3 regions of the Crossiella cryophila genome follow, and region 3 is predicted to be linked to each of the others. Evidence: riboswitches for the same ligand, from Rfam matches in the RefSeq annotation. Region 3 holds a riboswitch; each other region holds the start of a gene.
What was found. Region 3 has a riboswitch for cobalamin ahead of metE (5-methyltetrahydropteroyltriglutamate--homocysteine S-methyltransferase). Riboswitches for the same ligand answer to the same signal wherever they lie in the genome.

Region 1 (10,254 bases), 2.8 Mb from region 3:
GGACGCCGACCCAGCCCAACGCTGGCTACGCGACACCATCGGCGCGGCCCTGAACTAACCAGGCAGCTCACCAGTGATCAGCAAAAACGGCGCCCGATCCCGTTCAGCCGCCCAACTCCGCGACCCCACCAACCCCGGCTCAGCCACCCCAGCCGCATCCGCCCACAACGGCGTAATCCGCGAAACAACCCGAAAACCCGCGCCAGTCAACAAATCCTCGTAGGTCGACACCGGCCAATGCACATCCACAGTGCCAACCCAACTCCCGTCCGTGCGCCGCACCTGAACCGGCAACGGCTCCCCCACCAGGTAGTTGTGCCCCCGCACCCCACGCCGAAACCCACTGAACTCACCGTTGGCCTGCGCCGGATTCGGCCCAAGCACGGTAAACCGCCCCCCGGGCCGCAACACCCGACTGACCTCGGCGACCATCCGCTGCAGCCGGTCGAGTTCAGGCACGCAGATGAACATGAAGCAGGACATGGCCAGATCCACCGAGTCATCCGCCAGAAACGGCAGCAGGTCGGACACGCTGAGCTGGTAGTCGATCCCCGGATGCGGCCGCCGCCCAGCGATCTCCAGCATGGCCGCAGAGAAGTCCGTCGCCACCACCGAGATGTCGTGCCGATCGGCGAACCACCGGGTAACCGCCCCCGGCCCACACCCCAGATCCAGCAACCGATCCCCGTCCCGCAATCCCAGCTCGCCGGGCACGAACGGGTAGCCGAGCAGCCAACACGCCCCGTCGTCCCAGGTGTCGTAGTCCTCGGCGATGTCCTGGGTCACCCAGCTCTGCGCGGCATGGGTCACTCGGCGGTCGGGGCGGTAGTCATGGCGGTGATCCCTTCGGAGACGGTGTCGCTGTCCACCGTGTCACTGATGATCGGCATCGCGAGACCGCCGATCAGTGAAATCCGGGATCCGCGAGCCGCCGGGTGCGGGGAGGGGCGAGTGCGGTCGTGGGTGCGGACGCGGTCGTGGATGCGGGTGCGGGTGCCGAGCCGTCGGGTGCGGATGCGGTCGCCGAGCGCATCGGTGCTGGCCACGAACTGGTCGATCGCCCCGATCAGCGGCAGTGCGCGCAACTCGGGGTCGCGGATGGTCGCCTGCGGGGCCGCGGTGAAGCGTTCGGCGTGCAAGTGGCGGTGAGCGCTCGTCGATACGATGGGTCTCGATTCGGTACACTGGTTTCGAGCAATCCGGGTGTTTTGGTGGTACATAAGCCCTGGTCGCCGAGGATCTTTCACCCTTTCGGATTAGAAGATCCAGACGGCAAGGCAACCAAAACGGGGGTTTGAGCGTTCCGCTAGAGAGCGGTGGCGGGGCGGAGGGCCGGAGGCTCGGTGCCGGCCAGCAGCCGCCCGGACACCTCGACGCAGTGTTCGGCCAGGCCGACCGGGTACAGGAGGAGCTGCGGGCGCGGTCCCCGGTCGCGGGCGGTGGAGCGGGCGGTGCCGAAGCCGAGGACCTCGGAGCCGGGCCCGAGCAACCTCGCGCTGTGCGTCAGCCCACGGCTAGGCCGCAGCCCACGGCCAGGGCCACGGCCAGCCCACGAAGGTGCTGGCCCTGGGCTGGGCGCCAGCCCAGGTAAGTGCCGGTCCAGTGAGAGACGGACGGCTTCCCGGCAGAGGCGGGCGACAAGTTCCGCACCCGGGATGAACGCTAGGGACACTCGGCATGGCTGCTGGGGAGCTTCGCCTGCCGCAGCGTGCCCGAGGACCCGAGCCAGGCCCGAGTCTGGGCCGGGCCAGCCGGGCCTGGGCCGAGCAGGGCCCGAGGCTGCGGCAGGCGAAGCTCCCCAGAGCCGGGTCTGAGCCGGGCACGGCCTGGGCCGAGCCCGGCCTGGGGCTGGGCCGAGCAGGGCCCGGGTCGCGAGCGGGCTTCAGCCCACCATCACCGGATGCCGCACCACCGCGCCAAACAGGTACCCAAACCGATTGAACGGCACCTCCCGCGGCTGAGTCGCGCCCGTGCTGTCACTGGCCGCAGCCAGCAGCGTGTACGCCCCCGACCGCTCCGGCCGCCAGGCAAAGCTCCACGGCAGCCACGCCTGATCCCGGCTCAGCCGACGCGGATGCGCCGGCCGCCAGCTCGCGCCCCCGTCGACGCTGATCCGCACCCCACGCACCCGCCCGACCCCCGCCCCCGACCAGGACCGCCCGGTCAGCAGATGCGTCCGCCCCACGGCCAGCCGAGCCTCGCTGGGCAGCTCGAACGCGCTCTTGGTGACCTGGTTGGTCAGCGGTGCGCTGCCCTCCTGCGGGTAGCTCGGGCCGAACAACCGGTAGAACTGGGTGTTCCACGGCGAGAACAGCGGACGGTCCGCCACCTCGATCTCGCCGACCCACTTGATGCTGGAGATCCCGGTCCAGGACGGCACGATCAGCCGCACCGGGAACCCGTGATCCGGCGGCAGCGGTTCGCCGTTCATCTCGTACGCCAGCAGCGTGTCCCGCAACGCCTTGGCCACCGGCAGCGGTCTGCGCACCCGGCCCAGGTTGGCCCCGCCCTCCACGAACTCCGGGTCCAGGCCGCTGGGCAGTACGTCCACCGCGGCCTCGGTCAGGCCGGCCCGTTCCAGCACCGTGGCCAGCCGGACCCCGCGCCAGCGGGCCACGCCGACCCCGCCCAGCGTCCACGGCGTACCGGGGGCGGGGGTGCCCTGTTGGGAGCCGTAGAAGCTGCGGCCGTTGCCGGCGCACTCGACGAAAGCGGTGGTCGTCTCGGCGGGCATGCCGAGCAGGTCCTCGTAGCTGAACTCGACTGGCCGGTCCCTGGTCGGTGTGCCGTGCAGGCCGGTGCCGAACAGGCGCAGCCGCCAGGTGTGTGCGTCGATCCGGGGGGTGCCGGTGTGGTTGCGGACGAAGAAGCGGTCGTTGGGCACCAGGTGGCCCTGGCCCCTCATGGCCTCCCAGCGCATCTCCGCGTTGGTGCCGTGCGGGATGAACAGCTCGGGCGGCAACGGTTTGACGATGGTGGCCTGGCGCTCGCCCGCGACGGCCAATCCGCCCGCGGTCGCGGACAGCGCGGCGGCCGCGCCCAGGCCGGCGGTCAGGCGGAGTAGGGCGCGGCGGGACAGGCCGGCCAGGCGTTGCCGGTCGTAGGCCGCCTCGTCCGTCAGGTCGCGATGGGACATTGGGTCAGTATTGGCTGGTCCGGGGCGTGAAAAGACCAGTTGCCCGGAGGGCCACCCCATCGAGCCGACTCCGGGGAGAAGCGGGAGATCGGCCGTGGCGGACAATCGATGCACTGGGAACGGCGAGGAACGGGGTGCGGGTGCGGCGGGTGGTCGAGGTGGTCGGGATCGGGGCGGGCGATCCGGGGCAGATCACGGTGGAGGCGGTGGACGCGCTGCGGCGCGCCGATGTGGTGTTCTTCCTGGACAAGGCCGGGCAGGCGCGCGAACTCTCGGACCTGCGCCAGGTCATCCTGGACACCCACGTGCCCGGCGGCGGCTACCGGGTGGCTCGGGTCGAGGACCCGCCCCGGCGGCGGGACGGCGACGGGTATGTCGAGGCGGTGGCGGACTGGCGGGCGCGGCGGGTCGAGCTGTGTGCCGAGTTGATCGCCGAGCACCTGGGGCCGACCGAGACCGGGGCGTTCCTGGTGTGGGGCGATCCGGCGCTCTACGACAGCATCATCGCGGTGGTCGAGGGGGTGCTGGCCGGGGGCGCGGACTTCGAGGTGCGGGTGCGGCCGGGGATCAGCAGCCTGTCCGCGCTGGCCGCCCGGCACCGGATCACCTTCAACCAGATCGCCGGTGCGGTGCAGATCACCACCGGACGCCGGCTCGCCGACGGCTGGCCCGAGGGCGTGGACGATGTGCTGGTGATGCTCGACGCACACAACACCTTCCTCGAACACCTTGACGAACCGGGCGCGACCATCCATTGGGGCGCCTACGTGGGCACCGCGGACGAGATCCTGATCGCCGGACCGCTGGTGGCGGTGGCCGAACAGATCGTGGCGAGCAGGCAACGTGCCAGGGACGCCAAGGGGTGGATCATGGACTCCTACCTGCTGCGCCGTTCTGCCGGTGGAGTCTAAGGAAAATCCCAGATCCTGAGCGTTGCTCCCACGGTGCGCTACGCTCGCGAGGCTGGTGGTTCGCCCGGCCGTTGAACGGCTTGGCGAGGCAAGAGGGAACCCGGTGCGAATCCGGGACTGCCCCGCAGCGGTGAACGGGAACGAAAGCCGTCATCAAGCACTGCGCGCGAGCGTGGGAAGCGACGGCCGGTAGGAGCGAGCACGGCGCCCGTGAGTCCGAAGACCTGCCACTGGTCCGTGAGCCCGCCGGGTTCACGGTGGTCCGGAAGCCTCTCGGGTGGGCTTGTGCGGACGCGGCCTCGTGCCGCCCGCCGGCGTGCCCTGGGATCAATCCGGACTCCTGCACGCTCGCGAGGAGAGAGCTTGTGACCAGCGGTATCGGCGCCACCGTCCTGGGCTATCCGCGGATCGGTCCGCGCCGGGAACTCAAGCGCGCGGTGGAGCAGTACTGGGCGGGCCGCATCGGCCGCGACGCCCTGCTCGCCACCGCCAAGGAGTTGCGCACTTCCACCTGGCTGGAACTGCACGACGCGGGGCTGGATTCGGTCCCCTCCAACACGTTCTCCTTCTACGACCAGGTGCTGGACACCGCGGCCCTGGTCGGCGCGGTCCCTGCGCGCTACCGCCAGGACAACGACCTGGACACCTACTTCGCCGCCGCGCGGGGCACCGATGAGGTGCCGCCGCTGGAGATGACGAAGTGGTTCGACACCAACTACCACTACCTGGTGCCCGAGATCGACCAGGACACCGTGTTCTTCCTGGCCGGTGGCAAGCCGATCGAGGAGTACCGGGAGGCCAAGGCGCTGGGTGTGGACACCCGCCCGGTGCTGCTCGGCCCGGTCACCTTCCTGCTGCTGGCCAAGGGCGCTGACCCGCTGGCCCGGCTGGACGACCTGCTCGCGGTCTACGTGGAGCTGCTCGGCGCGCTGGCCGCCGAGGGCGTGTCCTGGGTGCAGTTCGACGAGCCCGGTTTCGCCGCGGACCGCACCGAGGAGGAGCTGGCCGCGCTGGGCCGCGCCTACGAGCGCCTGGCCGCGGTGCCGAACCGGCCGAAGCTGCTGGTCACCGGCTTCTACGGCCCGCTCGGCCCGGCACTGCCGGTGCTGGCGGGCACCGACATCGAGGCCATCGCGGTCGACCTGGTGGCCGGTACCACCGAGGGCATCGCCAGCGTTCCGGCGCTGCGCGGCAAGACCCTGGTCGCCGGTGTGATCGACGGCCGCAACGTGTGGCGCGCGGACCTGCGCGCGGCGCTGGCCAAGGCGGTCTCGCTGCTGGGCGCGGCCGACGAGGTCGTGGTCGGCACCTCCTCCACGCTGCTGCACGTGCCCTATGACCTGGACGCCGAGACCGGTCTGGAGCCGGAGGTCCGCTCCCGGCTGGCCTTCGCCAGGCAGAAGGTGCGCGAGGTCGTGCTGCTGGGCCGCGCGCTCCGTGAGGGCGCCACCGGTGAGTGGGCCGACGAGGCCGTCCAGCCCACCGCCGAGCCGCGCCGGGACGACGCGGTGCGCGCCAAGGTCGCCGCGTTGCAGCCCGCGGATCGCCTGCGCGCGCCCTACGCCGAGCGGGCCGCCGCCCAGGACGCCAGCCTTGGTCTGCCGCCGCTGGCCACCACCACCATCGGTTCCTTCCCGCAGACCGGCGAGATCCGCACCGCGCGGGCCGGGCTGCGCACCGGGGACCTCACCCAGGCGCAGTACGACGAGCGGATGCGCGCCGAGATCGCCCGGGTGATCAAGCTCCAGGAGGACATCGGCCTGGACGTGCTGGTGCACGGTGAGCCCGAGCGCAACGACATGGTGCAGTACTTCGCCGAGCACCTGGACGGCTTCGCCTCCACCGAACTCGGCTGGGTGCAGTCCTACGGCTCGCGCTGCGTGCGGCCGCCGATCATCCACGGCGACGTCACCCGGCCCAAGCCGATCACCGTGGACTGGGCCACCTACGCCCAGTCGCTGACCAGCAAGCCGGTCAAGGGCATGCTGACCGGCCCGGTGACCATCCTGGCCTGGTCCTTCGTCCGCGATGACCAGCCGCTTGGCCAGACCGCCGACCAGGTGGCACTGGCGCTGCGCGATGAGATCGCCGACCTGGAGGCCGCGGGCATCCAGATCATCCAGGTCGACGAGCCCGCGCTGCGCGAGCTGCTGCCGCTGCACGCGGCCGACCAGCCGGAGTACCTCGAGTGGTCGGTGGGCTCCTTCCAGCTCGCCGTCGCCGGGGCCGCGCCGGCCACCCAGATCCACACGCACCTGTGCTACTCGGAGTTCAGCGAGGTCATCGACGCCATCGACGGCCTCGGCGCGGACGTGACCACCATCGAGGCCGCCCGGTCCAAGATGGAGGTCCTGGAAGACCTGCGCGCCACCGGCTTCAGCCGCGGCGTTGGTCCGGGTGTCTACGACATCCACTCCCCGCGGGTGCCCGGACAGGACGAGGTCACCGACCTGGTCGCGGCCGCGGCCGCCGCGGTGCCGCCCAAGCGGCTGTGGATCAACCCGGACTGCGGGCTGAAGACCCGCGGTTACGCCGAGGTCGAGCCCGCCCTGCGGCACCTGGTCACCGCGGCCCGCAAGGTCCGCGAAACCCTGGTCTGACAACGAAAAAGCGCGTGGTGCGCGGGGGAGACATCCCGCGCACCACGCGCCGACCCGCCCGATCCCTAGACGGGCGGGTGGTCCAGCACGACCACGCCGTCGTGGTCGCTGACCAGGAAATCGCCGGGGCAGAAGGTGATCCCGCCGAACTCCACCGGCACGTCCACCTGCCCGGCCCCGGTTTTGGCGCTGCGCCGTGGATTCGTGCCCAGTGCCTTGATCCCGATGTCCAGGGTGCGCAGCACCGCGGCATCCCGGACCGCCCCGTGCACGAGCAGGCCGCGCCAGCCGTTGCGCCGGGCCAGTTCCGCGATAAGATCGCCGACCAGCGCGGTGTGCGTGGACCCGCCGCCGTCGACCACCAGCACCCGGCCATCCCCCGGCTCGGACAGCACCGCTTTCAGCAATGCGTTGTCCTGTAAGCAGGAGACCGTGCGGACCGGCCCGGCGAAGACCAGCCTGCCGCCGAACTGGCGGAACTGGGTGTCGCAGCTGCGCACCGCGTCGCCCTCCCGGTCGGCCAGATCGGCGGTGGCGAAGGTCTTCGTCGTGGCGGTGCTCATGACGCGCGCACCGCCAGGTGACCGGCGTAGGCCGTGGTGGTGAAGAACGACGGCGGCCGCTCCGCCAGCGCGTTCGCGGTGAACAAGGCGCGCACCGCGTCCCGGCGTTCCGGCCGGATCTCCAGCAACTCCTTGTCCAGCATGGCCTGCACCAGTTCCTCGCTGACCATGCCGCCCTCGGCCAGCGGGGTGATGTGGTAGAGCCACTGCCACACCTGGCAACGCGCGATCTCGGCGGTGGCCGCGTCCTCCATCAGGCCCCCGATGGAGGCCGCCCCTGTCCCGTCCAGCCAGGCCTGGAAGTACTGCGCCGCAACGGAGATGTTGCCGCGCAGCCCCGCCTCGGTGACCCGGCCGGGGGTGCGGTCCACGGCCAGCAACTCGGTCGCGGTGACCGTGACGTCCGGGCGCTGCCGGTCGAGCTGGTCGGGCTGGCCGAACGCCTTCGCGCACACCGGGACCAGGCCGGGGTGGGCCACCCAGGAGCCGTCGAAGCCGTCCCCGGCCTCGCGTTCCTTGTCCTCGCGCACCTTCTCCAGCACCACGGTGTTGGATTCGGCGTCCCGGCTGGGGATGAAGGCGGCCATGCCGCCGATGGCGTGCGCGCCGCGCTGGTGGCAGGTGCGCACCAGCAGTTCGGTGTAGGCGCGCATGAACGGCACCGTCATGGTCACCTGGCCGCGGTCGGGCAGCACGAACTCCGGGCGGTGGCCGAAGTTCTTGATGACACTGAAGATGTAGTCCCAGCGGCCCGCGTTGAGCCCGGCGCTGTGCTCGCGCAGCTCGTAGAGGATCTCCTCCATCTCGAAGGCCGCGGTGCTGGTCTCGATCAGCACGGTGGCCCGGATGGTGCCCTGCGGGATGCCGAGTTCCCGCTGGGCGTAGGTGAAGACGTCGTTCCACAGCCGCGCTTCGAGGTGGCTTTCCAGCTTGGGCAGGTAGAAGTACGGGCCGTGGCCGCGCTCGATCTGCCGCTGCCCGCAGTGGAAGAGGTAGAGGCCGAAGTCGAGCAGGCTGGCCGAGATCGGCCTGCCCTCCACCACCACGTGCTTGTCCACCAGGTGCCAGCCACGCGGCCGCACCACGATGGTGGCCACTTCCGCGCCGAGGGCGTAGTGCTTGCCGCCCTCGGCGGTGAAGTCGATCCGCCGCTCGATCGCGTCGATCAGGTTGAGCTGACCGGTGACGATGTTGGCCCAGGTGGGCGCGGTGGCGTCCTCGAAATCGGCCATCCACACCTTCGCGCCGGAGTTGAGCGCGTTGATCGCCATCTTGCGCTCCGGCGGCCCGGTGATCTCCACCCGGCGATCGCGCAGGCCCGGCGCGGGCTGGGCCACCCGCCAGGTCGGGTCCTCACGGATCGCCCTGGTCTCCGGCAGGAAGTCGGGCAGCCCGCCCTCGGCGAAGAACTCCCGCCGTTCCCGCCGCGCGGCGAGCAGTTCGGCGCGGCGGCCGGCGAACCGGTCGTCCAGCCGCACCACGAACTCGATCGCCTCCGGCGTCAGGACCTCCTCGAACCGCTCGCCCCACGGGCCGGTGAGCTGGACTCTGCTGGGCACGATGCCTCCTCTGCGGTCTCTGGGACGGGGACTCAGGCGAACTGGGCGGCTTCGGTGGACTCGGCCAGCGCGGTGGTCGAGGCCGCCGGGTTGATCGCGGTGCTGACCAGGTCGAAGTAGCCGGTGCCGACCTCGCGCTGGTGCTTGGTCGCGGTGTAGCCCTCGGCCTCGGCGGCGAACTCGCGCTCCTGCAGCTCCACATACGCGGTCATGCCGGTGGCCGCGTAGCCCTTGGCCAGGTCGAACATGGAGTGGTTGAGCGCGTGGAACCCGGCGAGGGTGATGAACTGGAACTTGTAGCCCATGTGGCCGAGTTCGCGCTGGAACTTGGCGATGGTGGCGTCGTCGAGGTGACGGCGCCAGTTGAACGAGGGCGAGCAGTTGTAGGCCAGCAGCTGGTCCGGGTACTGCGACTTGATGGCCTCGGCGAAGCGGCGGGCCACCTCCAGGTCCGGCGTGCCGGTCTCCATCCACAGCAGGTCGGAGTGCGGGGCGTAGGCCAGGCCGCGGGCGATGCAGGGCTCGATCCCGTTGCGCACCCGGTAGAAACCCTCCGCGGTGCGCTCGCCGGTGACGTAGGGCTGATCCCGCTCGTCCACGTCACTGGTGATCAGGTTGGCGGCCTCGGCGTCGGTGCGGGCGATCACCAGCGTGGGCACGCCGGCGATGTCGGCGGCCAGCCGGGCCGAGGTCAGCGTGCGCACGTGCTGGCCGGTGGGGATGAGCACCTTGCCGCCCAGGTGGCCGCACTTCTTCTCCGAGGCGAGCTGGTCCTCCCAGTGCACGCCTGCCGCGCCAGCGGCGATCATGCCCTTCATCAGCTCGAAGGCGTTGAGCGGGCCGCCGAAACCGGCCTCGGCGTCGGCCACGATCGGGGCCAGCCAGTGCGGGGCGTTCGGCTCGTTCTCGGCGTGGCTGATCTGGTCGGCGCGCAGCAGCGCGTTGTTGATCCGGCGCACCACCTGCGGCACCGAGTTGGCCGGGTAGAGGCTCTGGTCCGGGTAGGTCTGGCCGGACAGGTTGGCGTCCGCGGCGACCTGCCAGCCGGAGAGGTAGATGGCCTTGAGGCCGGCCCTGACCTGCTGCACGGCCTGGTTGCCGGTCAGCGCGCCGAGGGAGTTGATGTAGTCCTCGGTGTGCAGCAGCTCCCACAGCCGCTGCGCGCCCAGCCGGGCCAGGGTGTGCTCCTCGACCACGCTGCCACGCAGCCGGACCACGTCCTCGGCGGTGTGCGTGCGCTCGATGCCGGCCCAGCGGGGGTCGGTGGCCCAGTTCTCAGCGATCTGCTTCGCGCTCAACATGTCGAGGACATTGGCAGGAATTCACCGCACCGGTCGAGATCCGCAATCTGCCAATTTCTGAAAATCTTCAACGGCGATTCTGCGAATCTTGCGAATTCGGGAATTAGCCAGCAGGCCCTAGGCTGGTCATCACTGGAGGTGCGGGATGGCCAAGACCTTCGTCGGCGGCAGGGTGCGCAGGCTG
Region 2 (10,254 bases), 340 kb from region 3:
GGTAGGGACGCGGGACCACGGCCACATCGCACAAAAGCCCAGCGGTCTGTTACCTTGACTCCAGACGCCAACTAACCAACTAGTTGGATACGACAGCCCGGAGGTCAGGAATGATCACCTACGACAAGCTCTACGTCGGCGGCCAGTGGGTCGCGCCGGAGATCGCCGAACCGATCGTGGTGGTCTCCCCACACGACCGGCCGGTAGTCGGACACGCCGCCCAGGCCACCCCCGCCGATGTCGACCGCGCGGTCAGCGCCGCCCGCGCCGCCTTCGACCACGGCCCCTGGCCGCACACCACCCCCGAACACCGGCAGGCCCTGATCGCCCGGTTCAACGAGCTGCACGCCCAGCGCGCCACCGAGATCGCCGAGCTGGTCACCGCCGAGAACGGCACCCCGTCCTGGTTCACCAGCTCACTACAGACCGCGATGGCCGAGCAGACCAACGCCTACCTGCGCGCCGCGGCGGAGTTCGGCTGGGAGGAGCGGGTCAGCACCCCCAACGGGCCTGGCCCGATCGTGCGCCGGGAGCCGGTCGGCGTGGTGGCCGCGGTCATCCCGTGGAACGCCCCGCACCAGTCCGCGCTGGTCAAGATCGTCCCTGCCCTGCTGGCCGGGTGCGCGGTGATCCTCAATGCCTCGCCGGAGACCGCACTGGACGCCCTGCTGCTGGCCGAGGTCTTCGCGGCGGCCGGACTGCCCGATGGCGTGCTGAGCATCCTGCCCGCGCACCGGGGGGCCAGCGAGTACCTGGTCGCGCACCCGGGTGTGGACAAGGTCGCCTTCACCGGATCCACCGCCGCCGGACGCCGGATCGCGGCCATCGCGGGCGAGCAGCTCAAGCGGGTCAGCCTGGAGCTGGGCGGCAAGTCCGCGGGCATCGTGCTGGCCGACGCCGACCTGCCCACGATGCTGAGCCAGCTGCCGTTCGCCTCCTTCGGCAACAACGGCGAGTCCTGCGGTTCGATCAGCCGGCTGTTGTTGCCGCGCAGCAGGTACGAGGAGTTCGTGGACGCGATCGCCGGTGTGGTCGGGGCCATCCCGGTTGGCGATCCGCGGGACCCGGCCACCTTCATCGGCCCGATGGTCACCCCGGCGCAGCAGGAACGCGTGCGCGGCTACATCCGGCTGGGCATCGCGGAGGGCGCCCGCCTGGTCGTCGGCGGACCCGAGGAGCCCGAGGGCCTGACCGGCGGGAACTACGTGCGTCCCACGGTGTTCGCCGAGGTGCGCAACGACATGCGGATCGCCCGCGAGGAGATCTTCGGCCCGGTGCTCTCGCTGATCGCCTACGAGACCGAGGAGGAGGCGATCCGCATCGCGAATGACTCCGACTACGGCCTCTCCGGCGCGGTCTGGTCCGCCGACCAGGATCGCGCCCTCGCGGTGGCCCGGCGGCTGCGCACCGGCGGTGTGCTGGTCAACGGCGACCCCGGCGGTTTCGACGCGCCCTTCGGCGGCTACAAGGCCAGCGGGCTCGGCCGGGAGATGGGTGTGGCAGGGCTGTCCGGGTACGTCGAGCTGAAGACGATCAACGCCTGACCGCGGCGGCCACCGTGCCGCCCTCGTGCAGCACGCAGGGCAACAGCAGGCGATGGCCGGAGTCCGGACTCCGGCCGGCCAGCAGCTCGAGAAGCACCCGCACCGCGGTGGCGCCCAGCTCCTCGCGTGGGATGCGGAACATCGACCAGTCCACCGCCGAGTCGCCGCCACCCTGGCTGGGATCGTTGTCCCCCAACAGGATAATCGACAGGTCACCCGGCACGTCGAGCCCGGCCGCGGTGGCCCGCGCGTGCAATCCCTCGGCCATCGCGGTGGTCTCGACCAGCACCCCGGTCACCTGCTCGGCGACCAGTGCCTGCCACGCCTGGTCCGGGTCTTCCTGTTGCAGTACAAGGGGTGTACGCCGGTGGCGGCGGGCGGCCACCTCATAACCGCGCCGCCGGTCCACGGTGGGTTCGTGGTCCCCGGCCAGGCCCAGCAAGGCGATCCGCCGATGTCCCAGTCGCCACAGCCGGTCGTAGCACTGCCGGGTCGCCTCGACGTAGTCCGCGCCGACGTAGGCGATCGGTCCGGCCGGGGACTCGCGGCGGCCGATGAAGACGAACGGGAACCGCTCCCGCGTCAGCCGGGCCAGTTCGGCCGGATCATTGTGCCGCCCCAACAGGATGCTGCCGTCGGCGATGCCCAGCCGGTTGGTCCCGTTCTCATACACCTGGCGGCGGCCGGCGCGGCGGCCGGAACTGGTGAACAGCAACAGGTCATAGCCCTGGGCCTCGGCCTCCTCCTCGATGCCGCGCAGGATCGGGCGGTAGAAGTCGGCGCCGCCGGAGGGGAAGACCGACTCGTAGCTGAACACGCCGAGGATGTTGTTCCCCTTGCCGCGCAACCGCCTGCCCATGATGTCCACGGTGTACCCGGTGCTGCGCAACGCCTCCTGCACCCTGGCCCTGGTCTCCGGCGCGATCCGCACGTCACTGGATCCGTTGAGCACCAACGAGACCATCGCCTGGGACACACCGGCGACACGCGCTACCTCGGCCTGGGTGACCCGCTGCCTGCTCACCCCTCAGTCCGCCCAGCCGGGCCAGGTCAGGGTCACCAGCTCGCGACCTGCGGCGCCCGGATCCGCTGTCAGGTCAGGGTTGTGGCCGTGCTCGCGGAGCACCCGGCCGACCTCGGCCGCGGATTCCGTTGGCAGGCACAGGCGTCGCCGGGTGGTCTCGACCAGTTCGGCGAAGTCCCGGGGCTCGAGTCCGGGTGGTCGCCGCCAGCGGGCGACGTGCGGGTGCACGCCGAGTTCGTCCAGCGCGGCCAGCAGATCATCGGCGGTGGGGCCCTCTGGGCGGGTGATGCCGTGGAAGTGCCGCCACAGCGGGTTGAGGTCGATCAGCGGGTGCCGGGTCGCGGTCTCCAGCACCACCTCGCGCCGGGCGGCCGCGGTGAGGGCGGCGATGAACGGGGCGAGGTCGGGCACGTTGAACACCACGTTGCCGCACACCACCACATCGGCGGCCCCGGCCCGCATGGCCAGATCCGGCCAGCGGCCGCGCAGCCCGCGCGTTGGCACGCCGAGGGATTCCGCGCTCTCAACGCAGGCGGCGAGCAGGTCGGCGTCGGCGTCCACCGCGGTGAACCCGGTGACCAGCCCGGCGGCCAGCAACGGCAGGCTGCTCGCCCCGGCCCCGGCGCCGATGTCCAGCAGCGACCCGGATTCCGCCAGCGCGGCCCTGGCCTGGTCGTGGGTGGCCCCGGCGGGTGCGGCGAGCTGGGCGGCGGCGCGGCGGCGGAACACCTGACGCGGCAACACCCACGGCGATTCGGCGGCCCCGGCCAGCACGTGCGCCGGGATGGCCCAGTCCGCGAGCTGCCGGGCCCAGCGTTGTTGTGCGGTGCTCACCGGGCAAGCATAGGGCCGGGGCCGCGGGCTCCTCGCCCCGCGGCCCCGGCCCGTTGATGCTATGCGGCCAGCGCCTGCGTGTCAGCCTTGCGCAGCTGACGGTCCAGCAGCAGGCCGAACACACTGGCCAGCACCGTCCACAGGGTGGCCAGCTGGATCAGCGAGTACAGCCGGAACTGCCAGAGCAGCGGGGCCGGGATGTCCGCCGGGATCGGGTCGTTGTTGGCGGGCAGCAGGATGACCACCAGCGCCAGCAGGACCACAGTGGACAGTCCGGTCAGCACGAGCCGGACCGAGCGGTCAAGACCCTTGCGGGCCAGGAAACGGTTGAACCACGGCGCCAGGTTGGCCAGCACCAGGCCCGCGACGATGACCGCCAGGTACAGCAGCGTGCGTTCCTCCACAGTGGACGGATCGCCGACGCCGGGCGGGTTGGCCGGGTACTTCAGGCCGGGCAGCAAGGAGATCGTCAGGAACCCGACCCCGCCCAGCAGCAACGCGCGGTCCAGGTCGGCCCGGCCGGGCAGCCGGTGGCGCAGCCGCGCGAAGGCGACCGCGAAGACCAGGCCGATGGCCAGCCCGATCACCACGGTGGCCAGCAGCCCGCCGACGAGCTGGGTGCCCCGGTCGAACAGCTCCTCGTGGTGGTCGCCCGCCGAGGGTTCGGCCGGGCGGGCCTCCTCCACGGCGAGTGCGGCCTCCAGGGGGATCTCGGTCAGGAAGTACTGCACCGCGGCGCCTGCCAGCCCGGCGATCACGCCGGCCAGCCCGCCGCGGAGCAGCGTGGACCCGAAGGTGGGACTAGTCATCTGCGGGTCCCCGTTCAGTGGCACGGAACGCCGAGCGCGTGGCGCCCGTCGTGCGCGAACTCGTGGATCAGCTCGGAGCTGTGCGCCAGCAGCAGACCGTTCTCCTGCAACAGGACGTACAGGACGATCAGCGCGGCCGCGGCGACCAGCCAGGACCAGGCTGGCACCGCGATGGCGGTCGGTCGATCGGGGGACGCGGCGGATGCCGACATGTTCTCCTCCATACCTCGTGGACGGTTCCGTGCGCGCCGCAGCCGGTCTCCTGGCTCCCGGATCATGGCCACGTCTCCTGCCTTCCCAGCCGGCGAACCGGCCAGTGGCCTTGATCGAGACGGGACTTCCCCGGTCACAGTGGCGAGGACCACGCCGGATTCGCACCGGCTTCCCGAACACTGCGGCCCAGTGACCGTAGGCCACCCGCCAGCGGCGCAGCCAGCTCTGAACGGGTCATCAGGATCACAATCAGGTGGCGATACGGCATTGCGCGGAACTTTCGTCGCGCCCAGACGTTCACCTGCTGGATCCCGGGGTGGGGGCGATCAGACGTCCGGGGCGATCCGGGTCAGCAGTGCGGCGGTGACGGGGTCGCGGGTGGCGGTGGCCGCGGTCATCGCGGCCAGCTGGTCGATCAACCAGTCGATCAGTTCCTCACGGCTGTGATCGCGGTCCTGCAACCAGATCAGCAGGGTGCCCTCGACCACCGCGACCCAGCAGCGCAGGGTCAGCAGCATGAACGGGCTCGGCTCGGTGACCCCGGTGACGTCCAGGATCTCCCGCACCGCGACGTGCCGGACCTCGTCGACCAGCGTGTCGGTGTCCCTGGTGGCGACCACGGATCCACTGCGCAGCAACGCGATGTAGGCGGTGGCGTAGGTGTCGGCGACGTCGACGAACACGCCGAGGGCGTAGCGGAGCTGATCGATCAGCGTGCCGGGCTCGCGCCGGGTCAGCCGGTCCACCAGCTCGTCCACCGCGGTGCGCAGCGCGGCCACGTGCACCTCGCGCAGGCTGCCGAAGTAGCGGTAGAACAGTGCTCTGGACACGTCGGCGTGGGTGATGATGTCCTCGATCGACACCAGTTCCGGCGCCCGGCTGCTGTACAGCTCCAGTGCGGCGCCGATGAGGTCCTCGCGGCGTTCGGCCGGGGACATCCGCCGTTTGCGCCGGGGCTGGCCGCTGGTCTCGGTCAGTTCAGTCATGTCCGGTTCATCATCACAGATCCAGGGTGAGCCGGGTGCGCCCGCGGGTCACGCAGATGCGCGCCTGGTCCGGTTCGTCGGCCGGATGGACGCGGTCCACTTCGCCGTCGAGCACCCGGACCCGGCAGGTGCCGCAGAAACCCTGCTGGCAGGAGTAGCCGACGTCGGGCAGCACGGCGCGGATCGCGGTCAGCGCGGAGACCTCGGCCGGCACCGGCACGGTGACGCCGGTGCGGCGCAGTTCGACCTCGAAGGGCGCGCCGCCCAGGATCGGCGGCGGGCTGAAGCGTTCGCTGTAGAGCGGCCTGCGCACCGGGACGGCCTGTTTGACCGCGGCCAGCATGGGTGGCGGGCCGCAGCAGTAGAGCACCGAGTCGCCGGGGTCGACCAGGTCCGCCGCGGTGGGTGGGCCGCCGTGCTCGTCGTCGGCGTGCACCCGCACCCGGTCGCCGTAGCGGGCCAGCTCGGCCAGGAACGGCAGGCTGGCCCGCGACCGTCCACTGTAGACAAGTCGCCAGTCCGCACCCGCCATGGCGGCGGCGTGCACCATCGGCAGGATCGGGGTGATCCCGATGCCACCGGCCAGGAACAGGTACCGCGGGGCACGCACGAACGGGAAGGCGTTGCGCGGGCCACGGATGCCCAGTTCGTCCCCGGCACGCAGTTCGTGCACCTCGCGCGAGCCGCCACCGCCGTCGGCGATCCGGCGCACCGCGATCCGGTAGCCGACCGAACGGTCGGTAGGGTCCCCGCACAGCGAGTACTGCCGTCGCTTGCCCGAGGGCAGGTGCACGTCCAGGTGGTGGCCGGGCTGCCAGGCGGGCAGCTGGACCCGGTCGACGGCGACCAGACGCAGGCTGACCACGTCCTCGGCCTCGGCCCTGACCTCGGCGATCCGCACCCGCCGCGGTGGCTCGACCGGCCTTTCGGCGGCCCCGCCGCGGCGCAGCAGCCGGATGTAGCCGTCCATCGCGCGCGCCGCCCAACCGACCAGTCGGTCGGGACCGGCGCCGATGGGGTGCGGCGGGGTGTCCTGGCGAGTCATCAGTGCTCCGCGGCCCTGGCCGCCGGCGAGGTCGCCAGGTAGGCCACGGCACGGGCGGTGGAGCCCTCCTGGGAGGGGTGGTAGGAGCGGCGCAGGAAGGTGGACAGCTTGCGCAGCAACGATCCGTAGCCGGGCAGCAGGCCGCGCCGGGCACTGCGCGGCACATCCCGCCAACTCGACTTGACCTGCCCGCGCAGCACCGGGTCGGCCTGCATCAGGTAGCGCAGGCCGCGCACCCAGCACAGCGTCAGCGCGGGCGCGACGACGGCCATCGCGCGCAGTCGCCGCAGGTAGCTGCCGTCGATGTGCTGGTACAGGTCGAAGGCGACCGAGCGGTGCTCGACCTCCTCGGCCCCGTGCCAGCGCAGCAGGTCCAGCATGGTCGGGTCGAGGCCTGCCCGGTCCAGGCCGCGGGCATCCAGGACCCACTGCCCGAGGAAGGCGGTGACGTGTTCCACCGCGGCCACGTAGGCCAGCCGTTCGATCAGCCAGGCCCGCTGCCCGCGCGCGTCCAGGTCCCGGTCGCCGAGGATCCGGCCGAAGATCCACTCCAACTGCCGCACGTACGGATCCGGGTCGATCCCCTGTTCCCGCAGGTGTTCCTGGGCGCCCTGGTGGGCTTCGGCGTGCACCGCCTCCTGCCCGACGAAGCCGATCACCTGCTCGCGCAGTTCGGCGTCCCGGATCAGTGGCAGCGCCTGCTGGAAGACCCGGACGAACCAGCGTTCACCCTCGGGCAGCAGCAGGTGGGTGACGTTGAGGATGTGCGTGGTGAACGGCTCCCCCGGCACCCAGTGCAGCGGGGTCTTGGACCAGTCGAAGTGCACGTCTCGCGGGGTGAGGACCAGCCGGTCGGGTTGCTCGTGGCTCATCGGACGCTCCGGTGATCAGGGTTCCGGTGGATCAGTGCGGGGTGAGGTCGTAGCGGGCGGCGGCGCGCAGCAGGCCGGGGGTCAGCCGGGAGAGCAGCAGTCCGGCATGCGCCTCGGGGGTCACCGGCGCGATCGGCTTGTCCTGGTGCACGGCCAGCAGGATGGCCCGCGCCACCTTCGATGGCGGGTAGTTCCGCCTGCGGTACAACGCGGAGGTGCTGGCGCGGGCCTGTTCCTGCCCTCGGTCGTCGAGGCCGACGAACCGGGTGCTGCGGGTGATGTTGGTGTTGACGATGCCGGGGCAGACCGCGGTGACGCCGATCCGGTGCGGGGCGAGTTCGGCGCGCAGGCACTGGGTCAGGGTGAGCACCGCGGACTTGGTGGTGGCGTAGGCGGGCAGGGTGCGCGAGTGCAGGTAGGCCGCGGCGGAGGCGATGTTGACCAGGTGCCCGCCCTCGCCTCTCTCGACCAGTTGGTCGGCGAAGATGCGGGAGCCGTGGATGACACCCCACAGGTTGACGTCGATGACCCGCTGCCAGTCCTGGGTGCTGGTGTCCAGCAACGCCCCGGCCATGCCGATCCCGGCGTTGTTGATCACCACGTCCGGCACGCCGCGGCCGCGCCGGACCTCCTCGGCGAAGGCGATCATGGCCTTCTCGTCGGCCACGTCCACGGTGTGCGCGCTGGCGCTGATCCCGAACAACTCGGCCAGCTCGGCGGTGCGCGCGGCCGACTCACCGTCCACATCGGACACAACAACGTCGGCGCCGTGTTCGGCGAAGGCCAGTGCGGTCTCCCGGCCGATGCCGCTGCCCGCACCGGTGACCAGCACCAGGTGGTCGGCCCAGCGCTGCTTAGGCCGCAGCGGGCGGGTCCGGCGCAGCGCACGGGTTTCCGGCGCGCCGTCGAGGTGTTCGGCGAACTCGGTGACGCAGCGGGCGATGACCTCCGGTCGGCTGCGCGGCAGCCAGTGCCCGCCGGCGATCCGGCGCACCCGCAGATCACTGACCCAGCGCGCGATGTCGGTCTGCACCGAGGTGCTCACGAAGGGGTCGCGGGTCGGGGCGAGCACCTGCACCGGCACGTCGGTGTGCCGCTGGACCGGCTTGGCGAAGCGCGGCGCCATGTTGGCGCGGTAGAGCTGGAGTCCGTGCACACCGTCGACGGTGGCCGGTGGCGGCAGCGGCACGCCGTCGCCGAGCTTGACCAGGCGGCCCATCACCTTGGGCAGCAGGCCGGTGCGCCAGGCGAGTTCGGGCAGTAGCGGGAGCTGGAAAAAGCCGATGTAGCCGGAGAACACCAGCTGCTGCACCAGTTCCCGCAGCCGTCGCGGGCTGGGCCTGCGGACCCGCTCGCGGATCCAGTGGCCCGCGTGGTCCAGGCAGGGGCCGGAGATCGAGGTGTAGGAACGGAACCTCGACTTCAACTCGGGATCGGTGACGGCGTGCCAGGCCTGGATCGAGCCCCAGTCGTGCGCGAGCAGGTGCACCGGCCGGTCGGGGCTGACCGCGTCGAGCACCGCGGCCAGGTCGGCGGTGAGCCGGTCGAGCAGATAGTCCTTGCGCGCCTTGGGTTTGTCCGAGGCACCCGCGCCGCGCACATCGTAGGTGACCACGTGGAAGCGCTCGGCGAGCCGGATCGCGACGTCGGTCCACACCGAACTGTCGTCGGGGTAGCCGTGTACACACAGGACGGTCGGCGCGGCCGGGTCGCCCCATTCGCGCACGGCGAGCTGGACCCCGTCGCCTTGGACGAACCGTGTCATCGGGTTTCCGCCTTCCCCTGCCAGTGCCGGACGTGCGGGAGGTCGTCGTCGAGCCAGTACGCGTCGGTGTCGGTGACCACCAGGATCTCCTCGAACTTCACGCCCACCCCGCGGAAGCCGATGTGCGGTTCCACCGCCCACAGGCCGGGGGTGGCGGGGTGGTTGGAGATCTCGCCGTTGGCCCACAACGGGGACCGGTGATGCAGGCGCTCGACCAGCAGGTCCCCGAACAGGGTCTGCAGGGAGCGGACGCCGAACCCGGCCACGATGAACTTCGGCAGCCGGGAGTTGACCTTGCCGACCTGGTGCGCGATCACCCGGCCCGGGTAGACGCGGTGCCGGTTGTCGTAGCCCTGCCTGGCGCTCAGCGCGTCGACCGCGCGGTAGATGTCGCGCAGGGTGTCTCCGGCGCGGACCTGCTCCACGATCAGTGCGCGGTAGGCGGCCAGGTCGTCGCGGAGTCGCTCGAAGATCGGGTTGTGGCCGAGGCAGCCGGCGTAGCCGATGTCGGCGACGTAGCCGTCCCGCACCGGGGCGCAGTCCAGGATGAACGGCATGTTCGCGGACAGCCGCCGGTTGCTCGGGAAGAACTGGGTGGGCACCCGGAAACCGCGGAAGGCGGTGCGGTCGCCGAACCAGGCGAACGGGGTGTGGAACCAGTCCTGTACCCCGCGTTCGGTGAGCCACTCACGCAGCCGCCGCGCGGCCTCCCGCTCGGTCACCCCTGGTTCCAGGGTGGCCGCCACGGCCTGGGCGCCCGCGTAGGCGAGTTGTTGCAGCTCCCGGAACCCGGTCAGGTCGGCTGTCTCCAGCACTCCGTTGTGAGACATGATGTCATGTTAGACATTCTGTCAATAGCGCGCGTCTACCGACCGGTCGGTAGACGCGCGGAAACCGGGTCAGAGCGGGGACGGATCGTCCATCAGGCCCAGGTCCGGCGGCACCAGCGTGGTGGAGAGCACCAGCTCGCGCAGCAGGTTGTCGTTGAGCGCGTTGCCCACCGGTTCGCCCACCTCGGCCTTGGTCAGCCCGGCCACTCCCCCGGCGGACAGCCGGGCCCGCACCTCGGTGACCATGTGCTCGACCCGCTTGAGCGTCCAGCCGGCCCTGGGCTGCAGGGTGGCCAGCACCTCGGCGGTGTGCTGGCGGGACATCGGCTGTG
Region 3 (10,254 bases):
CCTCGTCGACCCGCTTGATCGCCGAGAGCGCGATGTCCTCACCGGCCAGCGGGTGCGAGCAGCAGGTGTTGGCCCACAGCTCCGGGAACCGGTTCTTGACCTTCGCCCGCTGCTGCAGCAGCACCCGGTCGTCCTCATCGAAAAGCATCACCGAGAACGCGCGGTGCAACCGGCCGGGCGGCGTGTGCGCCTCTTCGACCGAGGTCTCCCCGATCGTGTTCCCGTCCGGATCGACGAGTTCGACGATCCTGCGCACGACAGCCATCCTGACCCCTTTGTATCCCGTGTGGCCTGGTCGGGAGCCACCGTAATGAGGCAAGCCCGCCGGGGTCCATGCACCGGCAGAGTGGACCCACACCGCACCACGGTACTTCTTCCAGTGCGGGTCCACTCCGGACTGACTCAGCCGTTGTCGATCTCCGCCCGGACCGTGCGGGCGGCCTCGACCATCACCCGCAGCGCGGGCTCGACCTCGGCGTAGCCGCGGGTCTTGAGCCCGCAGTCCGGGTTCACCCAGACCCGTTCGGCCGGCAGCCAGCGCAGTGCGCGGCGGAGCTGGGCGGCCTGTTCGGCGACCTCGGGGACCACCGGCGAGTGCACGTCGAACACGCCGGGGCCGACGCCGCTGGTGAGTGCGCCGACGGCCTCGGCGGCCCCGCCGGAGCGGGCCGACTCGATGCTGATCACGTCCACGTCCAGCTCGCGGACCGCCTCGACCACGGTGGCCAGTTCGGCGTAGCAGACGTGCGTGTGCACCTGGGTCGCCGCCTTCGCACCCGCGGTGGCCAGCCGGAACGAGCGCACCGACCACTTCAGGTAGTCGGCGCGGTGCTCGGCCCGCAGCGGCACGCCCTCCAGCAGACCTGGCTCGTCCACCTGGATCACCCGCAGGCCGGCCGCCTCCAGGTCGGCGACCTCGTCCCGCAGGGCCAGTGCGACCTGGTTCGCGGTGTCCGCGCGCGGCTGGTCGATCCGCACGAAAGCCCACTGCAGCAGGGTGACCGGGCCGGTGAGCATGCCCTTGACCGGGCGAGTGGTGCGGGACTGGGCGTAGGCGGAGTACTCCACCGTCATCGGCTCGGGCCGGGTGACGTCGCCGTGCACGATCGGCGGGCGGGCGCAGCGGGTGCCGTAGGACTGCACCCAGCCGAGTTTGGTGACGGCGAACCCGGCCAGCTTCTCGGCGAAGTACTCGACCATGTCGGTACGCTCGGGCTCACCGTGCACGAGCACGTCCAGATCGAGTTCCTCCTGCAGCGCCACCACCTTGTCCACCTCGGCGCGCAGCACCGCGTGGTAGTCGGCCGCGCTCAACTCGCCCGTGCGGTGCCCGGCGCGGGCCCTGCGCAGTTCACCGGTCTGCGGGAACGAGCCGATCGTGGTGGTGGGCAACCGCGGCAGCCCGAGTTCCTTCTGCTGCAACACGAACCGCTCCTCAGCGGGCGCGGGCCGCAGTTCGTCCTGTTCGGACAGTCCGGCGATCCTGGCCCGCAGCACGGTGTCCTGGCGCACCGGGGTGCGGTGCACCAGGTCGCTGGCGGCGAGCTGTTCGGCGATCGCCGGGGTGCCCTCGCGCAGACCGCGCGCGATGGCCACCACCTCGGCCACCTTCTGCTTGGCAAAGGCCAGCCGCCGCACCAGCTCCGCGGGCAGTTCGTCCTCCACCGCCAGGTCGACCGGCACGTGCAGCAGCGGGCTGCCCGCGGTCACCACCACCTCGGCGGCCATCCCGGCCAGCACGGTCGCGGTGGCCAGGGCCCGGCGCAGGTCGGTGCGCCACACGTTGCGCCCGTCGACCAGCCCCGCGGCCAGCCGCTTGCCGCGCAGCCCGACCTCGCCGACCGCGGCGGGCAGGTCCTCGCCGGCCGCGCCGGAGAAGTCCAGTCCCACGGTGTGCACCGGCAGTCCGGCCAGGGTGCCCAGCGCGGCGGGCGCGGGGAAGCCGTAGTAGGTCTGCACCCACAGCTCAGGCCGCGCGGGCGACTCGGCCAGGTAGGCATAAGCCCTGGTGAACGCGTCGAGCTGGGCCTGGCTGAGGTCGGTGACCAGCGAGGGCTCGTCGAGCTGGACGGTCCCGGCCCCGGCCGCCTTGAGCTGTCCGAGCAGCTCGCGGTAGGCCGCCAGCACGTCGTCGAGGCGGTCCAGCGGGTCGAACCCGGCGGGCGCGTCCGCCGCCGCGGCCGACAGCAGCAGGAAGGTCACCGGCCCGAGGAGCACCGGACGCCCGGGAATGCCCAGTTCCACGGCCTCCCGGTACTGCCGCACCGGCTGGTCGCCGCGCAGCGCGATGGGCGTGTCCGGCCCGATCTCGGGCACCAGGTAGTGGTAGTTGGTGCCGAACCACTTGGTCATCTCCAGCGCCGGCGCCTCGGGCCGCCCACGCGCCATCGCGAAGTAGGTGTCCAGGGGGTCCTCGCCTGCCCGCACGTGCCGCGGCGGCACGGCGCCGAGCAGCACGGCGGTGTCCAGCACGTGGTCGTAGCGCGACTGGGTGCCGGTGGGCACCTCGTCCAGCCCGGCCTGATGGAGTTCGGTGAGCGTGTCCAGCCGCAGCCTGGTGGTGGTCTCGTCCAGGTCGGTGGCGCTGACCCGACCGGCCCAGAAGCCCTCGATGACCCGTTTCAACTCGCGGTTCGGCCCGATCCGCGGGTAGTCCAGGGTGGTGGCCGACACGGTCGCTCGATCAGTGGTCATGTTGAGACGTCCTTCTTCCCTCGAGAACGACACCCCGGTCCGGGGGCGGAGGAAGAAAGAACGCACGCGCGGCTACCAGACCGTGCGCGACGGTCAAGCGCCCCACGGCCATCCCTCGTAGCCGAACCGGGAACGCGCCCACCCAGGTGGCGGACGCGGCCGATGGCAGGTCTTCGGACTCGCGGGCAGGCCTGGGCTCAGGCTCCTACTGGCCGTCGCTTCCCAGACACGGCGTGCGTCCAGTGCGATGACGGCGGTCGTTCCCGCTAACCGCTGCGGGGCAGTCCCGGATTCCCACCGGGTTCCCTCTTGCGACGCCACAAACCCCATCTCGGGACCCATGGCGAACCACCAGCGCTTTCGACCCTACCCGCCGTAACTCTTCGGCGGCAGCCCGCGACACTGTTCGCATGGGGCAGGACACCGTGACCGCGATCACCTTCCAACAGGTCCAGAAGCTGGTGAAACAGGGCCGCGTCCAGGACAGCAAACTGGTTGACGCGGTGGACAAACTCGCCGGGGTGATCCTCCTGGTCTCCGGCGTCACCATCGCCAAGGAGGCCCTGTCACTACTGGGCGCGAAGAACGAAATCACCAAACTCGGCCAGGCCGCGGCCAAGAAACTCCTCAACCGCGGGGCCGGCGATTTCCTGGACCGCTCCCGCCGCATGGCCGCAGCCCACTGCTTGTTGACCTACACCGCCTTCTTCACGGCGCTGGAGCGGCACGCGCCGGACCTGATGGCCCAGATCGCGCTGACTGACGCGGAGAAGCTCCAACTGCTCCCCGACCGGGTGCTGATCGACCACCCGATCAAACTTCCCCATCCGGCGCACAGCGAGCACTCGAACCGGCATGCCCTCTGCCTCGACCTGGCCAACCGAATCACGCAATTCGCCACAGGCCTCAACCACCATCTCCGTGACCGCGAACTGACCGAATCCATCCAGGCCGCAGTCAACGCAACCGAGGAGATATACCAGGCTCAGTACGTCGAACTGTTGCGCGACAGCCCCGATCTCACCGCCTGGGTAAGCCGCCAGGACCAGCACCGCATCGACCGCGGCCTGCAAGACCTCGCGACCCGGATCACCGAACTACACCCCGGCGCACAGAGCGACGCCACCGCTACTGATCTGTCCACTGTGTACGGTCTCCGCCTTGCCGATCCTGTCTTCGGCGACCGCACCCAAGCTGATGGCCTGGTCTTCCCGACCAAACAGGACGCCTTCATCCCCCAGGCGTTCAAGGTGATCCGCAACCGGACCGGCGACGCCAACCTCGAACACGAACCCCGCTGGATCAACCTACCAATTCACGAGGACCTCGGCGAGTTCCTGCTGGCGTTCCTGCATTCCCCCTACAGCACCCAATCCCCGCTGCTCATTCTCGGCCACCCTGGCTCAGGCAAATCGCTGCTGACCGAGGTCCTTGCCGCCCGCCTGGCCGCTCCCGCGTTCACCGTGGTCCGGGTCGAACTCCGTGACATCAACCCGGAAACCGACTTCCAGGACCAACTCGAAACCCAGGTAAAGCGAGACACCGGCCGTACCGTCAACTGGTCGGAATTCGCCAGGTCTCGTGCCGACAGCCCACCCCTGATCATCCTGGATGGCTACGACGAACTGTTGCAGGCCAACGGCAAAGTCTTCGCCGACTACCTGATGCACGCTGCCAGATTCCAGTCCCGCGAGGCCATGCTCGGCCGCCCAGTCCGAATCCTGATCACCAGCCGCATCACCCTGATCGACAAGGCCACCCTCCCCGCCGACACCACAGTCGTCCGCCTCCTGGAATTCGACCGTCCCCGCCAGGAACTCTGGGCCGAAACCTGGAACACGCACAACGCTCGCCCCTTCAGTGTCCCAGCATCCGATTCCTTGCTGGAACTGGCCGAGCAACCCCTCCTCCTGCTCATGCTCGCCATCTACGACGCCACGGTGAAACCCTTGGTGGACGCGGAAAACCTGAAGCGCACCGACCTGTATCACAGCCTGCTCACCGAGTTCATCCGCCGCGAACGCCGCAAGGACCCGGCCGACCCTGCTCCCGATGTCACCGCCGAACTGAATCGCCTCGGCGTGGCAGCGATCGGTATGTTCAACCGCCAGGCCGTGCACATCCTGAGCACCGAACTGGACGCCGATCTTGCCTACTTCACCAACTCCCGAACCCCAGACGGCCCAGGCCACCGACTGACCCAGGCCGAGCTGCTGGTGGGCAGCTTCTTCTTCATCCACGAATCCCGCGGCAGAGTCAACGACGCCAAGGCATACGAGTTCCTGCACAACACCTTCGGCGAGTTTCTGGCAGCGGACTTCCTGCTCCGCCAAGTAATCCGCGAAACCACCACGGTCGCCAAACTCTCCGGCGACGAAGCCCTCCGCGGTGCCCTGGACACCCACCTGGCAACCCTGTCACCGAAGTGGTTCGCCTGCCTGAAGCACGTTCCACTACACACTCGCCCGCAGTTGGTCTTCCTGTTTCGTGAGTGGGCACGCAACCGCGTGGACACCGACGCGCTGGACCTCATCCTGCACCACCAACTCCGCGCGATTGTCTACAGCCCGGACTTGCCCGCCTTCACCGCCCGCCACGATGGTGATCCCTATCCTCGCAACGCAGTACTATCCCAGCAAGCCACGTACAGCCTGAACCTGGTGGTCCTCTGCGCCGCGCTCGCTGGCGATAACCACTACGTCCTGCACGAGAAGAAGATCGGCCCACCCGACCTCTACCGCGGCACCTGGGACCGCCTGGCCCATCTGTGGCGCGCCTGGCTTTCCCTGGAAGTACTGAACACACTCAGGACGGTGCTGATCGCCGAACGGATCGACTCGACGATCAGGCTGACCGTGCAGCCGGTCGGCCGGCACCAGACCTTCGAGCAGGGGCTGAGTGTGGTGTTCAGGAGTGCACAGGCGCTGGCCGATCACCTGACCATCGGACTGGTCTGCAAGGCAACGCCGGAGTCAACCATCATCAATCACGCCGAGGTGAATCTCGCCAAGGCGGGAATCGCCCTGCCACAGGAATTCGCTGTGCTGCGAGGCCGCCGTGATTCGACCGAACTGCACAACCCCTATTGGTTCCCGGATCGCATCGAGTTTCCCTGGGAATACATCTACGCGGCCTTCGACATCCTGCAACGCACTCCGGGGCTGTTCACCGCCCCACGCCACGAGATCCACCCCGAGCAGCTCATCGACCTTTCCCGTGCCGAGGCAGCAACGATCATCGACTTCCTGGTCCGGTTCGACCCGAGCTGGTTGGCCTTCATCACCGACTCCGCCACTGGGCTCGACCCACTCCTGCTTGAAGCCAGCCCGATGGTCGCACCCCTGCTGACCGCCTACGCCCACCACGGCGACCATGACCTGACTTTCCTGGCCGAGCAGGTGGCGGCCGGATTCGACAATGTCGGCGACCTGGACGCCGAAACCTCCGTGGCCTTCGCGGCCTTCGCCGACGCAGGCGGACAACCAGACCTCCGCCGATCCGCCCTGACCGCACTGGTGGACCACCGCGCCTCGGACGAACCACTGCTGGCCCTCCCCCAAGCCTCACTCGACGAACTGGTCCGCCTGCTCGCCACCGGCGGCCACGCCGACCTCCGCCCCGCGATCACCGACCGGTTCGCCCGCGAAACCGACTACCTCGAAGAACTGACCAACGCCAACCCGCCCGAGATCCTGCTCCGACTCACTCAAGTCGCCCGCATCGCCGACCCCCGCCACGAGTTCACCGCGACCCTGTTCCAGGAGATCAGCGCGCGGGTGCACGCGCGCCAACCCTGGCCCGTCAGCCGACTCCTGCTCCGCGCAATCCGGGAACAGAACCAGCACGAGGACATCCTGCGACAGCTCTGCTCGCGGGCCACCCCGATCCTGCGCAGCGTCGGACTCACTCCCCTGCACCGCTACCGGGACAAACTGACCGCCCAGGACATCGACGACCTGCTCTGGGCCACCACGATCATCAGCGGCGAGCCCGCGCACGAAGAACTGCTCACCGAACTCCGGGAGCATGGCCTTCGGTAACCAATCGAGCACGTTCCGCGACACCCCTGCCATGGGGCAGGACAGTGCTACCGCGATCACCTTCGCCCAGGTCCAGAAGCTGGTGAAACGGGGTGGGGACAGCAAGCTCGTCGAGGCGGTCGATCGGTTGGCCGGGGTGGGGTTGCTGGTGTTCGGGGTGGCGGTGGATCCGGGTGCGTTGTCGTTGCTGGGGGCGAAGAACGAGGTCGGGAAGCTGGGGCAGGCCGCGGCGCGCAAGTTGCTCGGCCGGGGTGACGGGGGTTTCCTGGAGCGGGCCCGGCGGATGGCCGCGGCGAACTACCTGATCACCTTCACCGCCTTCTTCGACGCCCTGGACGCCCAGCTCCCCGGTTTCCTCGCCGAGGTCGCGCTCACCGACACCGAGAAGGTGTTGCTGGTCAACACGGCGGTGCCGGAGCGGTTCGCGTTGCCGTTGCCGCATCCGGCCGATCCGGCGCCGTCCCGGGACGAGCGGTCGACCTTCCACAACCTGCTTGGCGGGCAGTTCCGGTTGTTCGCGCAGGTCCTGGCGGTGGACTCGCGGGTGCCCGGGGCGCGGGAGCGGGAGCTGACGACGGGGATCCAGCGGGCCACGGCGGCGGCTGAGGAGGTTTACCAGGCGCAGTTGGCGCACCTGATGGCAGCGAGCCCGGAGTTCTGCGTGTGGACGGTGCGGCGGGATCAGGCGCGTACCGAGTTGATCGACCTGGGGTTGCGGGCGCTGGCGGCGACCGTCGAGGGGATGACGCCGGTGGCGCGCGGGCATCGGGTGGCGGCGGCGTTGTCCGCGGAGTACGCCGACAAGCTCGGCGCGCCGGTCTTCGGTGACGGCGCGCGGGACGGGCTGACCTATCCGGCGAAGGCGGATTCCTTTGTGCCGCAGGCATTCAAGGTGTTGTGTGGCGGGAACGGGTCTCGGCTGGAGCACGAGCCGTCCTGGTCGAGTGCGCCGGCGCGGCAGGACCTCGGCGAGTTCCTGTTGCGTTACCTGGCCGCCCCGCACTCCACCGAGCGGCCGCTGTTGGTGCTGGGGCACCCGGGTTCCGGCAAGTCGCTGCTGACCGAGGTGCTCGCGGCCCGGCTGGCCGCGCCCGCGTTCACCGTGGTCCGGGTGGAACTGCGCGATATCGACCCGGAGCGCGATCTGCAGGACCAGTTGGAGATCCAGCTCAAACGGGACACCGGGCTGACCCAGCCGTGGGCGGAGTTCGCCGAGTCCAGAGTGGACAGTCCGCCGCTGGTGATCCTGGACGGTTACGACGAACTGTTGCAGGCCAATGGGAAGGTCTTCGCCGACTACCTTTCCCGGGTCCACCGGTTCCAGCAGCGCGAGGCGCGGCACGGCCGTCCGGTGCGAGTGCTGGTGACGAGCAGGATCACCCTGATCGACAAGGCCGCGGTGCCACCGGAGGTCACCGTGTTGCGACTGCTGGAGTTCGACGCGCCGCGCCGGGCGGCCTGGACCCGGGTCTGGAACGAGCACAACGCCCGCCCGTTCGCGCTGCCCGACTCCCCCGCGCTGCTCGAACTGGCCGAACAACCACTGCTGCTGCTCATGCTCGCCATCTACGACGCCACCGTGCAACCCCTGGCCGACGCGACAGGGCTGGACCGAACCCAGCTGTACCACAGCATCATCACCGAGTTCGTCCGCCGCGAACGCGCCAAGGACCCGGCCGACCGGTGTGCCGAGGATCTGTCCACAATGGTCGATGAGGACCTGCGGTGCCTTGGCGTGGTGGCGATCGGCATGGCCAATCGGCACGCGGTACACATCGCGGCGGGCGATCTGGACGCGGATCTGGCCTATTTCAAGCGATCCAGGACTATTCTCGGTGGCCCGGGTCGCCGACTGTCCCCGGCGGAGTTGCTGGTGGGCAGCTTCTTCTTCATCCATGAGTCGCGTGGCCAGGTCGACGACGCCAAGGCGTATGAGTTCCTGCACAACACCTTCGGCGAGTTCCTGGCCGCGGACTTCCTGCTGGACCAGGTGATCAGGGAAACCGTCACGGTGCGGTCGCTGGGCGGCGACCTCAACCGGGTACGGCTGTCCGCCGACTGGTTCACCTGCCTCAGCCACGCACCCCTGCACACCCGCCCGATGTTGTTGCAGCTATTGAGAGAATGGGCCCGGCACCGGATCACGCCGGCCGAGATCGAGGCCCTCGACGCGATCTTGCACCACCAGCTGAACGGAGTCCTGTTCAGTCCCGATCCGTTCCTGCCCACTCCTGACGGCTCCCCGCTGCCCCGCAAACCCCTGATGGAACACCTCGCGCTGTACAGCCTCAACCTGGTGCTGCTGCGCGCGGTGCTCTCCGACGGCGAATACACCTTGCGCGAGAACGAGATCGGCCCACCCGACTCCTTCTATCGCGCATGGGACCGGCTGACCAGCCTGTGGCGTTCGTGGTTCTCCTGGGAGACGCTGAGCGCGATCGCCGGGATCCAGATCGCCACCAGGGAGGGTGAGACGATCACGTTGCGGTTGCGGGAGGAGTTCCGCACGCCGCCGAGTCTGGACCGGCTGCACACGGTGTTCAACGCCGCCAGCGCGCTGGCCGACCACGTGACCGTTGGGCTGGCTGGGATTCCGATCGTGGAGGCCGATCCGGAACGCCGCCTGCTGGACTACACCGAGGACAGTCTGCAGAAGGAGGGCATCGACCTCAGCGAGCGGTTCATAGTGATGCGCGCCCGCCGCGACCCGGCCCTGTTGAACTCGCTCAACTGGTACAGCACCGAGATCCAACGGCCGCCCGAGCACATCTACGCCGCTTTGCCCCTGCTGCGCGAGACTCGGGACGCCCGCCTCAGCTACGACGTGCGCTTCCTGAGCGAGTGCGTCTTCTCGGTCAGCCGACCTGAGGCTGCGGCCATCATCGACCACTGCACCTGGGCGGATCCGTCCACAATGGACTGGCTGATCGAGCACCGCGGCGCCGAATCCATGGCGAAGTCGATACTGGCCGACGAACCTCACGCCGCACCGTTGCTCACCGCCTACGCCGCGCGTTTCGCCGATGGGCAAGTCGAACTGCTGCGCCATCTCGCCAACCTGGCCCCACAGCGCCCCCGGATCCTGGCCGCGGACACCGCTGTGGCGTTGGCCCGGTTCGCCGATGTGGGCGAGTCGCCGGAGCTGCGCCGCTGGGCGCTGACGGACCTTCCCGACTCGCTGTACTCCCTGCCCTTGGCCGCGATCAACGAACTCGCTCGCCTGCTGGTCGACGGCGATCACCGCTCGCTGGCCGACATCCGGGGCGCGATCGCGGACCGGGTCGCCACCACGGACGGGACGCCCACCCCGGTGGCCACCACCAACCCGGACCTGCTGCCCCGGTTGACCCAGTTCGCCCGGATAGCCGGGCCGGAGCACGGTGGCACCGAACGGCTGCTCCGATCGGTGGCCACCTTGTTAGGTGGTCGCCGCCACGACTGGCGGCTCTGCCTGCTGATACTCCGGGCGGTGCGCGAGAACACCAGGGTCACCAACGCCCGTCAGGTGCTGGCCGCACTA

Region 1: linked by a shared signal. The riboswitch ahead of metE (5-methyltetrahydropteroyltriglutamate--homocysteine S-methyltransferase) and the one ahead of metE (5-methyltetrahydropteroyltriglutamate--homocysteine S-methyltransferase) in region 3 are both predicted to bind cobalamin.
Region 2: linked by a shared signal. The riboswitch ahead of HNR67_RS33330 (CbtB domain-containing protein) and the one ahead of metE (5-methyltetrahydropteroyltriglutamate--homocysteine S-methyltransferase) in region 3 are both predicted to bind cobalamin.

The regions. Positions count from the first base shown of each region.
Region 1 covers NZ_JACHMH010000001.1:5,274,140-5,284,393, reverse strand. The annotation lists gene HNR67_RS23255 (LysR family transcriptional regulator) at 1-58, shown strand, start outside; gene HNR67_RS23250 (class I SAM-dependent methyltransferase) at 55-786, opposite strand; gene HNR67_RS23245 (hypothetical protein) at 807-1,139, opposite strand; gene HNR67_RS23240 (hypothetical protein) at 1,307-1,489, opposite strand; gene HNR67_RS23235 (sulfite oxidase) at 1,883-3,136, opposite strand; gene cobF (precorrin-6A synthase (deacetylating)) at 3,271-4,047, shown strand; cobalamin riboswitch at 4,087-4,293, shown strand; gene metE (5-methyltetrahydropteroyltriglutamate--homocysteine S-methyltransferase) at 4,413-6,647, shown strand; gene rraA (ribonuclease E activity regulator RraA) at 6,713-7,210, opposite strand; gene aceB (malate synthase A) at 7,207-8,769, opposite strand; gene aceA (isocitrate lyase) at 8,802-10,070, opposite strand; gene HNR67_RS23205 (short-chain fatty acyl-CoA regulator family protein) at 10,216-10,254, shown strand, end outside.
Region 2 covers NZ_JACHMH010000001.1:7,780,956-7,791,209, forward strand. The annotation lists gene HNR67_RS33310 (aldehyde dehydrogenase) at 111-1,544, shown strand; gene HNR67_RS33315 (LacI family DNA-binding transcriptional regulator) at 1,534-2,568, opposite strand; gene HNR67_RS33320 (class I SAM-dependent methyltransferase) at 2,572-3,402, opposite strand; gene HNR67_RS33325 (CbtA family protein) at 3,462-4,211, opposite strand; gene HNR67_RS33330 (CbtB domain-containing protein) at 4,226-4,423, opposite strand; cobalamin riboswitch at 4,447-4,623, opposite strand; gene HNR67_RS33335 (TetR/AcrR family transcriptional regulator) at 4,751-5,362, opposite strand; gene HNR67_RS33340 (PDR/VanB family oxidoreductase) at 5,424-6,455, opposite strand; gene HNR67_RS33345 (metal-dependent hydrolase) at 6,455-7,327, opposite strand; gene HNR67_RS33350 (SDR family oxidoreductase) at 7,359-9,092, opposite strand; gene HNR67_RS33355 (M24 family metallopeptidase) at 9,089-9,922, opposite strand; gene HNR67_RS33360 (FHA domain-containing protein) at 9,992-10,254, opposite strand, start outside.
Region 3 covers NZ_JACHMH010000001.1:8,121,876-8,132,129, forward strand. The annotation lists gene idi (isopentenyl-diphosphate Delta-isomerase) at 1-256, opposite strand, end outside; gene metE (5-methyltetrahydropteroyltriglutamate--homocysteine S-methyltransferase) at 403-2,694, opposite strand; cobalamin riboswitch at 2,842-3,062, opposite strand; gene HNR67_RS34830 (NACHT domain-containing protein) at 3,105-6,734, shown strand; gene HNR67_RS34835 (NACHT domain-containing protein) at 6,766-10,254, shown strand, end outside.